DNA from 3 places in the Erwinia sp. AnSW2-5 genome. Region 3 is predicted to be linked to each of the others. Evidence: predicted binding sites of a transcription regulator. Region 3 holds the regulator's gene; each other region holds the start of a gene.
What was found. The regulator CRP, encoded in region 3, controls carbon source genes, mostly activating them, when cyclic AMP is high. The targets are predictions, from matches to a motif close to ATGTGANNNNNNTCACAT.

Region 1 (3,267 bases), on a different contig from region 3:
ATGTTTGGTTAACACTCACACGTCAATGGCTGAATAAACCACCCATTCTTCGCGCTATTAACGCGCTAGCTTGTCTTGTCTGACGCGTAGACTGTTAGCATGATGGATTTCAGGCAGGATGAATGATGAAACGGCTGATAGCAGCGCTGGCAGCAGCGTGGATGTTAAGTGGTTGCGCCACGATTGTCGGTAGTGAAACCCAGGACGTGACGCTTCAGACCCAGCCCCCAGGGGTGAAGTTTGTGGTGCAGGATGAGACGGGTAAAGCGGTAGCTGAAGGCTATACGCCAAAAACCGTGACGCTCAAGAAGTCTAACGGCAACTACTTCGGCAAGAAAAAGTATCTGGTGATGCTGGAGCGGGCAGGCTATGTGCCGCAAACGCTGCCGCTAAAAGAGAGCCCGAACCTGTGGTATCTGCTGGGCAACATCCCGCTGCTCGGCTTCCCTGGCTGGCTGGTGGTTGACCCGTTCTACGGGGGCATGTACAAGATTGAACCGGAACGCTTGCAGACCATCATGAACCCGGTCGGCGCGCGCGGCGGCTAAACGAACAACGGCAGGTCGGGTTATCCCACCTGCCGTTGTTGTTTTACTGCGCGGTGGTTTTGACCATGCCCTGCGCGGGTTTGAATTTTTCCAGATATTGATGCTGGAAAATGCACATGCGGATGGTGTTGCGATATTCGCCGTTGATAAAGAATTCGTGGATCAGCTCGCCTTCAATTTCAAAGCCCAGCTTACGATAAATATGGATGGCCTTTTCGTTCTCTTTATCGACGATCAGGTATAGTTTGTAGAGATTAAGCACCGAAAATCCGTAATCCATCGCCAGTTTCGCCGCCTTACTGGCCAGCCCTTTTCCCTGATGGCTGGGGGCAATAATAATCTGAAATTCGGCACGACGGTGGATATGATTAATCTCCACCAGTTCAACCAGTCCTGCGTTACTTCCATCGTGTTCAACCACAAACCGACGTTCGCTCTGATCGTGGATATGCTTGTCGTAAAGATCGGACAGCTCAACAAACGCCTCATACGGCTCTTCAAACCAGTAGCGCATCACGCTGGCATTGTTATCCAACTGATGGACGAACCGCAGGTCTTCGCGCTCCAGTGGACGTAGTTTCACGCTGTGATCAACAGACTTTGCAGACATAAAAATTCCTTTTAGCAGAAGCAATATTGCCGGAGGAGTATAGCGGTTTATTACAGGCAAAAAAAACGCGCCCGTCGGCGCGTTATATCAGTATTGCGGATTATCAGAAGTTATAACCGACAACCAGGTAGTAACCGAAACCGTCTGATTTCACGTTAAAATTACCTTTACCGAAGTTCAGCTCGGTGCCGTCATTCCACTGGCCACCGTTGTGGAAGTAACGTGCCACAACAGAGTAGTGCCAGTGGTCGTAGCCCAGAGAAAGAATATGGCTGGAGGCGATAGAGTTACTGGTGCGTGACGGGCCGGCTTTATCGGCGAGGTCAGAACCCCAGTCAAAGTTGGTAAAGCCGATATAGGTCAGGTTGCCGCCCCAAAGCTGGGTCAGCGGAACGAAATATTTCACCTTGAAGCGGTAGCCGTCCCAGCTGTCTTCATTGGCTGCACCGTAGTTTTCCCACTGATACTTGGCATACACATTCAATGACAGGCCTACATCAGAGTGGGTGTCGATGTCGGTGCCCAGACCCATATACCAGGTATTCTGACGGCTCGCCTTGTTGTCGCCCATATCGTAGATATAGTTGTTGGCGAAATACCACTCTTTGAATGGACCAAAACCAAGGTTGGTGCCGGTCAGTTTATCAATAGAGAAGCGCGGTTCGATCTCCATAAAGAACGGAGAACCATCATCCCATGCGCCGACATCGTTACCGTTACCCACGCCGAAGACTTTAGGCACGTCGATGTAGCCGTAGAAATCGAACCAGTCCTTTTTCGCAAACGCTTCATATTCCAGATAGACGTCATTGTTCAGCTGCGGCCCGAAGCGGGTGTGATAGCTTCCCACCACGTTCACGCTCTGATGCCACCAGTCAGAAACATATTCTGAGCTGTTGGTTTCAGCGATGGAAACATGGGTCCAGGAAAGTGCTGCCAGTGCGCCAGCCATCATAATTTTATATTTCATTATTATTACCACATGCTCTGAGACCCTGCTCGGCAGCCAGCGCGCTGGTGGGGTCAAGTTATCTACGGGCGACAAATGGGTGCTTGTGACTGCAACAAAAACACCCGCCATGAATACTGCGGCAGTGTGCCGCTATCAGTGCATTAGGAAATAGAGATTGCTCACACTTGTCAAATTCAGTTTCATTTTAATTCAGTTAAAGTGTGATTGGCGTCACATTAAAGTGCCGTATGAAGGGAACTTTTCGCGTAATGCGATTTTGGGCCATTTGTGACAAGGGGAAACGGTTGCCTGTAAGGAATGGCAGAGGTGCGGAGAACATCGGCACATTTTCAGGTCAATGCGGCGTTCTTCTTCTTGCTGTTATTTATAAGAATTACTTATGTTGCAGCGTGCTGGACAGGGGGTTTTCAATCACACTGGCTGCCAATTTTTGCCAGCATATGGCGATCGTTTTTTTCAGCCTGTTGCGCCAGAACGGCAAAATCATCGTAGCTATACATCAACAGTGGTGATGGCAGGTTGGCCATATTGTCACCCCTCCAGATTTCCATCCGCGCAAATTGCGACAGGGGATGATGGTCAAAATGGTCGGGTAAAGTCAGCCACAGTTCAGGCACATTATCTGCGGGGCGTGAAGGTTGGCGCTGGTTGCTGACGCTGTAGTTGCGCAGGCGTACCAGGAATTTGTCTGGCAGGCGGCAGTGACTGTTCCACCACGCACCATCCAGCATATCAAAGTGGAAGCGGGTAGCTTGCGGGCCGACGGCCTGTAACTGTACAAGTGCCTGCGGGAGCATTTGTGCCATCGAATGTTGATACTGCTGCAAGGTTGATGCACCGCCAGAATTAAGTATATCTGTAGCAATGCGCGCACCGAGCAGATTGGAATAGAGATCTTCCGGTGAAAAGGCGGAAACGGTTTCAGGATAGCCGGGCACTGACTGGAAGCCATACCACTGAGCGACCTCATGCCAGGCTGCAAGCTGGAAGGCGAGGTAAGCCGCCAGCCTGACACTCAGGTTGTAACGCGCCAGCGTGTTTTCAGGGGGCGAAAACTGCCGTAGCCGGATAATGCGTTGCCCGAGTTCATTGCTCATCTTTATCGTGGTAGCACGACCCAGCGCAGGCCAAATCTG
Region 2 (3,267 bases), on a different contig from region 3:
GTGCGTAAAAGCCAGCCGCTGCGTTTCACGCCGCAGGGAGAAATTTTGCTGCAGCTGGCGGAACAGGTGCTGCCGCAAATCCAACAGGCCTTGCAGGCCTGCCATGAACCTCACCAGACAACGTTACGCATTGCGATTGAATGCCACAGCTGTATCCAGTGGCTGACCCCGGCGCTGAACAACTTCCGTAAGAGCTGGCCGCAGGTGGTGATGGATTTCAAATCGGGGATGACGTTTGACCCGCAGCCCGCCCTGCAACAGGGAGAGCTGGATGTGGTGCTGACCTCCGATATTCTGCCGCGCAGTGGACTGTTTTATTCACCGATGTTTGATTTCGAAGTCCGCCTGGTGCTGGCACCGGATCACCCGCTGGCACAAAAGGCGCATATCTCACCAGAAGATCTGGCCAGTGAGGTGTTGATGATTTATCCGGTTCAGCGCCAGCGCCTGGATATCTGGCGTCATTTCTTACAGCCTGCCGATGTCAGCCCAACGCTGAAAAGCGTGGATAACACGCTGCTGCTGATTCAGATGGTGTCGGCACAAATGGGGATTGCTGCGTTGCCACACTGGGTCGTGGAGAGTTTTGAGCATCAGGGACTGGTGGTGACAAAAACGCTGGGAGAGGGTCTGTGGAGCCGCCTGTATGCGGCAGTGCGCGACGGTGAACAGCGTCAGCCCGTGGTAGAAGCCTTTATTCGTTCCGCCCGCCAGCACGCCTGCGATCATCTGCCTCGGGTACGTGATGCGTCCCGTCCTGGTGTGCCACATCCTTCCGTCAGCCATCCCTGAATACGCGCAGCGGCGTTGCACGCTGACCGCAGGTCAGCGCGGGGCGCTAACGCAGATGCAGCCTGAAGGGCGACGGGTTATACTGCACTCACTGCAATTGTTTCACTACAGAGAGTCCCTATGACCAATAACGATGTCCTGCGCAGCGTGCGTTACATGCTGAATTTAAGCGATGCTAAAGTTGTGAGCATTCTGGCGCTGGCAGAGAGCGAAGTAACAGAAGCCGAAGTGCACAGCTTCCTGAAAAAAGAGGATGAAGCCGGCTATCGCCCCTGCCCCGATGTCATCATGGGTTACTTTCTGAATGGTTTGATTTTTGAACGCCGTGGCAAAAGTGAAGACGCGCCTGCGCCGTCCATCGAACGCAAGATGACTAACAACATCCTGATGAAGAAACTGCGTGTGGCCTTCGATCTGAAAACCACCGACATTCTGGAACTGCTGAAAAGCGCCGATTTCGCGGTAGGACAGTCAGAAATTGGGGCGATCTTCCGTAAACCGGGTCATAAAAATTACCGCGAATGCGGCGATCAAATTTTGCGCAACTTCCTCAAAGGCCTGACGATGAAAATCCGTCCGGTGAAGAAAGCGTAAGCGACCGACTGACTGATTAACGCCACCTGCTGGCGTTAATCTCTGCTTCCTCCCACCGCCACCTTCCTTTTAGAACAAAATCACTCACGAAACGAAACCACCCTCATCATTCAGGCTTACAAATGTGACTATAATCACAGTTTATAGTTCCACAACGAAAATAAATCACCATATTGTGATACAGCCATAGCCATTTCGTCATAAAACTGTAACATTTGCGCCCTTCTTCACAGTCACTTGTTCTGATAACGACTACGCTATGCGCGGAATAGAACACCTGATACGGCTGTGACAGAGAAATATTTTTTTTAACTGATCATTCGAAAGTGAATGTCAGTCTTTCGAGCCATGGGAGGCCACAATGTTACGTTTTTTCAAACCTGCAGCGCATCAACCTCGCGTTGATGACAGCCGCATTGACCCGCTCTATCGCAAACTACGCTGGCAAATTTTTCTGGGGATCTTCTTCGGTTATGCTGCCTACTATCTGGTGCGTAAAAACTTCGCCCTGGCGATGCCCTATCTGATTGAACAGGGCTTCTCGCGTGGCGATCTGGGTTTTGCGCTGTCCGGTATCTCTATCGCTTACGGTTTTTCAAAATTCATCATGGGCTCGGTCTCTGACCGCTCTAACCCTCGCGTCTTCTTGCCTGCCGGGTTGATCCTGGCCGCTGCCGTGATGCTGTTTATGGGCTTTGTCCCGTGGGCGACGTCCAGCATTATGGTGATGTTTGTTCTGCTGTTCCTGTGCGGATGGTTCCAGGGCATGGGCTGGCCGCCGTGCGGGCGTACGATGGTTCACTGGTGGTCGCAGAAAGAACGTGGCGGCATCGTTTCCGTCTGGAACTGTGCGCACAACGTCGGAGGGGGTATTCCTCCGCTGCTGTTCCTGCTCGGTATGGCCTGGTTTAACGACTGGAAAGCGGCGCTGTATATGCCTGCTTTTGGTGCCATTCTTATCGCCATCATTGCCTTCGCGCTGATGCGTGACACGCCACAGTCGTGCGGTCTGCCGCCGATTGAGGAGTACAAAAACGATTATCCGCCGAACTACGATGAGAAGCATGAAGAAGAGCTGACGGCGAAGCAGATTTTTATGCAGTACATCCTGCCTAACAAACTGCTGTGGTACATCGCGCTGGCTAACGTATTTGTTTATCTGCTGCGCTACGGCATCCTCGACTGGTCACCGACTTACCTGAAAGAAGTGAAACACTTCACACTGGATAAATCATCGTGGGCCTACTTCTTCTACGAGTACGCAGGTATCCCGGGTACGCTGCTGTGCGGCTGGATGTCGGATAAAGTCTTTAAAGGTAACCGTGGTGCCACCGGGGTGTTCTTTATGATCCTGGTGACCATTGCAACCGTGGTGTACTGGATGAACCCGGCAGGCAATCCTGGCATGGACATGGCCTGTATGATGATCATCGGCTTCCTGATTTATGGCCCGGTGATGCTGATTGGACTGCATGCCCTTGAACTGGCACCGAAGAAAGCGGCGGGAACTGCGGCAGGCTTTACCGGTCTGTTTGGCTACCTCGGCGGGTCCGTTGCTGCCAGTGCCATCGTGGGTTATACCGTCGATTACTTCGGCTGGGACGGCGGTTTTATCATTATGATTGGCGGCTGTGTGCTGGCAGTCATCCTGCTGATCATGACCATGATCAGCGAGAAGAAACATAAACAGGGTCTGAACGCACTCTGATTAAGGGAACATTATGTTGAAAAACGTTATCGCTACCTTACTTCTCACCACCTCTCTCGCGGCGACAGCCGCGAGTTCTTCACCTGTCGTGATTGCGCATCGTGGGGCCAGCGGTTATCTGCCGGAACACAGCCTGCCCGCAAAAGCGATGGCCTATGCTCAGGGGGCAGATT
Region 3 (3,267 bases):
GGCACTCGCCATCCCGGCGCTCCCTTCACTGCACTATGCCGCTGTGTGGCCAAAGCAATCTCCACTCACCGCCAGCGCGCAGCGCTTGCTGATGCTAATCCGTCAGGCATGCAAGCAGCTCACCTGAATCAGGCGAGGTCGATAACCTCAAAGCTGTGGCTAATTTTCACTGCGTTCCCCAGCATGATCGCCACCGAGCAATATTTCTCAGCAGAGAGATCGACCGCACGTGACACCGCTTTATCGCCCAGCGCTTTGCCACTGACAATAAAGTGCAGGTTAATATGGGTGAAAATTCGCGGTGCCTCTTCACGACGTTCCGAGGTCAGTTTGACTTCACAATCAGCAACATCGTGGCGGCCTTTCTGCAGAATAGACACCACATCAATAGCACTGCATCCCCCAGCCGCCATCAGCACCATTTCCATCGGGCTGGGCGCTTTATCCCCGGCATTACCATCCATCAAAACCTGATGGCCGGATGAGGATTCGCCCAAAAACGTCATCCCTTCAACCCACTTAACGCGTGCTTGCATCACAAAATCCTCTCATTGATTCAGTTACCGCAGAGTACGCTGCACTAACAAAAACGGCAACGCTGCCGTTTTAGAACTATGCTGAAGCGAGACAACAGAAGACAGTCTTGTAAAGCTGTGCTACAAACGAAGCTGCAATATTTTACTGGCATAACAATGCACGGTAAAAACGGGACGACAGCACGAGCCATGCTCTTAACAGAGGCCCGTATAATTTTCCTATGGGAACGCTTGAATATTTCAACGCCTTGCAGGGATACATACCCTGATACCCACAAATATTTCGTGTTTCAGTTCAGCGGCAACGCCTCTGAAGGACGCAGAATTCAGGGTATATTTAGGCACGATTACAACAGAGGATAACAGCGAATGGTTCTCGGCAAACCGCAAACAGACCCTACACTCGAATGGTTCCTGTCACATTGCCATATTCACAAATATCCATCCAAAAGCACTCTGATTCATCAGGGTGAGAAGGCGGAAACCCTCTATTACATCGTTAAAGGATCGGTAGCGGTGTTAATCAAGGATGAAGAAGGCAAAGAGATGATCCTCTCCTACCTCAATCAGGGCGACTTCATTGGCGAACTGGGCCTGTTTGAAGAAGGTCAGGAGCGTAGTGCGTGGGTACGTGCGAAAACAGCCTGTGAAGTGGCTGAAATTTCCTACAAAAAATTCCGTCAGTTGATTCAGGTGAATCCTGACATTCTGATGCGCCTGTCTTCACAGATGGCGCGTCGCCTGCAAGTGACATCAGAGAAAGTGGGCAATTTAGCTTTCCTTGATGTGACCGGACGCATTGCCCAGACGTTGCTGAATCTGGCAAAACAACCGGATGCCATGACGCACCCGGATGGAATGCAGATCAAAATCACCCGTCAGGAGATCGGCCAGATCGTCGGCTGCTCCCGCGAAACGGTGGGTCGTATTCTGAAAATGCTGGAAGATCAGAACCTGATCTCCGCACATGGTAAAACCATTGTTGTTTACGGCACTCGTTAACCGGCTCTGAACCCACGGCGCGACCCTCAGTCGCGCCGTTTTTTATTTGGTGTGGCTCATGTGGCGGAGAATTATCTATCACCCGGAAGTTAACTACGCACTCAGGCAAACGCTGGTGCTCTGTTTACCCGTGGCGATCGGCTGGATGCTGGGCAACCTGCAAAATGGCCTGCTGTTCTCATTAGTCCCCGCCTGTTGTAATAATGCCGGCCTTGATACCCCGCACAAACGCTTCTTTAAACGCCTGATCGTCGGCGGTTGCCTGTTTGCCTTCAGTAGCTTTTTGATTCAGTACGCCGGGGCCGAAGCGGTGCCACTGCCCGTGATCCTGCTGGTCATGGCACTCTTGCTTGGCGTGACTGGTGAGATCAGCCCGCTGCACGCGCGCCTGCTTCCGGCATCGTTGATTGCCGCTATCTTCACACTCAGCCTGGCCGGGCGCATGCCCATGTGGCAGCCACCGCTGCTGTTTATTCTCGGCACCGTCTGGTATGGCGCATTTAACTGGTTCTGGTTCTGGCTGTGGAAAGAGCAGCCGATGCGCGAAACCCTCAGCCTGCTCTATCATGAACTGGCTGATTATTGCGAAGCGAAATACAGCCTGTTAACCCAGCTGACCGATCCCCAAACCGCCCTGCCGCCGCTGCTGGTCCGCCAGCAGAAAGCCGTCGACCTGATTAACACCTGTTACCAGCAGATGCATATGCTGGCCGCCAGTCGCGACAGCCATTATCAGCGTCTGACGCGTGCATTTCAGGTCGCACTGGATTTGCAGGAGCATATTGCCGTTAGCCTGCACCAGCCGGAGGAAGTGCAAAAGCTGGTGGAGCAGAGCCACGCCGAGGCGGTGATCCGCTGGAATGCGCAGACGATTGCCACCCGCCTGCGGGTACTGGCTGACGATATCCTCTACCACCGCTTCCCTGAACGTTTCACGATGGAAAAACAGCTTCAGGCACTGGAGAAAATCTCCCGTCAGCACCCCGATAATCCGGTCGGTAACTTCTGTTACTACCACTTCAGCCGCATCGCCCGCGTGCTACGCACCCAGCATCCGCTGTACCGTCGCGACCTGATGGCTGACCGCCAGCGCCGCCTGCCGCTGTTCCCTGCGTTGAAAAGCTATCTGTCGCTGAAGTCCTCTGCCCTGCGTACCGCCGCACGCTTCGCCGTGATGCTGACCTTTGCCAGTTCGCTGGCCCTGTTCTTCAATCTGCCGAAACCTTACTGGATCCTGATGACGGTGATGTTTGTCAGCCTCAACGGCTACAGCGCTACCCGCGTCCGTATCCAGCACAGGGCGCTGGGAACGCTGGCCGGGCTGGCGATTGCCGCTGCCACACTCGGTTTACATGCCCCGGAATCCTGGGTGCTGCTGGTGATGTTGCTGATCACCCTGGTGAGCTACCTGTTTATCCGTAAGTTTTATGGCTGGGCCACCGTGGGATTCACCGTCACGGCGGTGTATACGCTGCAACTGCTGTCGCTAAACGGTGCGCAGTTCCTGCTGCCTCGCTTAATGGACACGCTAATGGGCTGTCTGATTGCCTTTGGCGGCATGATTTGGCTGTGGCCACAGTGGCAGAGTGGGTTGATGCGCCAGAATGCGCACGATGCGCTGGAGACCTATCAGGAGGCATTACAGAAGCTGCTGGGCAGCGAACAGGATGCGGAGAAACTGGCCTATCAGCGGATGCGGGTGAATCAGGCGCACAATGCGCTGTTTAAC

Region 1: ACFL9S_RS19935 (nucleoside-specific channel-forming protein Tsx) is a predicted target of CRP. The motif match lies at 2,330-2,347, and genes of this name have one in related genera.
Region 2: glpT (glycerol-3-phosphate transporter) is a predicted target of CRP. The motif match lies at 1,509-1,526, and genes of this name have one in related genera.

Annotation. Positions count from the first base shown of each region.
Region 1 is NZ_JBJGXA010000034.1:22,786-26,052, forward strand. It holds gene ACFL9S_RS19920 (DUF2002 family protein) at 1-12, shown strand, start outside; gene ACFL9S_RS19925 (hypothetical protein) at 126-548, shown strand; gene speG (spermidine N1-acetyltransferase) at 592-1,158, opposite strand; gene ACFL9S_RS19935 (nucleoside-specific channel-forming protein Tsx) at 1,262-2,128, opposite strand; gene ACFL9S_RS19940 (DUF4056 domain-containing protein) at 2,539-3,267, opposite strand, start outside.
Region 2 is NZ_JBJGXA010000017.1:22,599-25,865, forward strand. It holds gene metR (HTH-type transcriptional regulator MetR) at 1-792, shown strand, start outside; gene ACFL9S_RS13960 (DUF1456 family protein) at 913-1,386, shown strand; gene glpT (glycerol-3-phosphate transporter) at 1,748-3,094, shown strand; gene glpQ (glycerophosphodiester phosphodiesterase) at 3,108-3,267, shown strand, end outside.
Region 3 is NZ_JBJGXA010000001.1:334,970-338,236, reverse strand. It holds gene ACFL9S_RS01460 (LysR substrate-binding domain-containing protein) at 1-127, shown strand, start outside; gene ACFL9S_RS01455 (OsmC family protein) at 129-536, opposite strand; gene crp (cAMP-activated global transcriptional regulator CRP) at 906-1,538, shown strand; gene ACFL9S_RS01445 (YccS/YhfK family putative transporter) at 1,597-3,267, shown strand, end outside.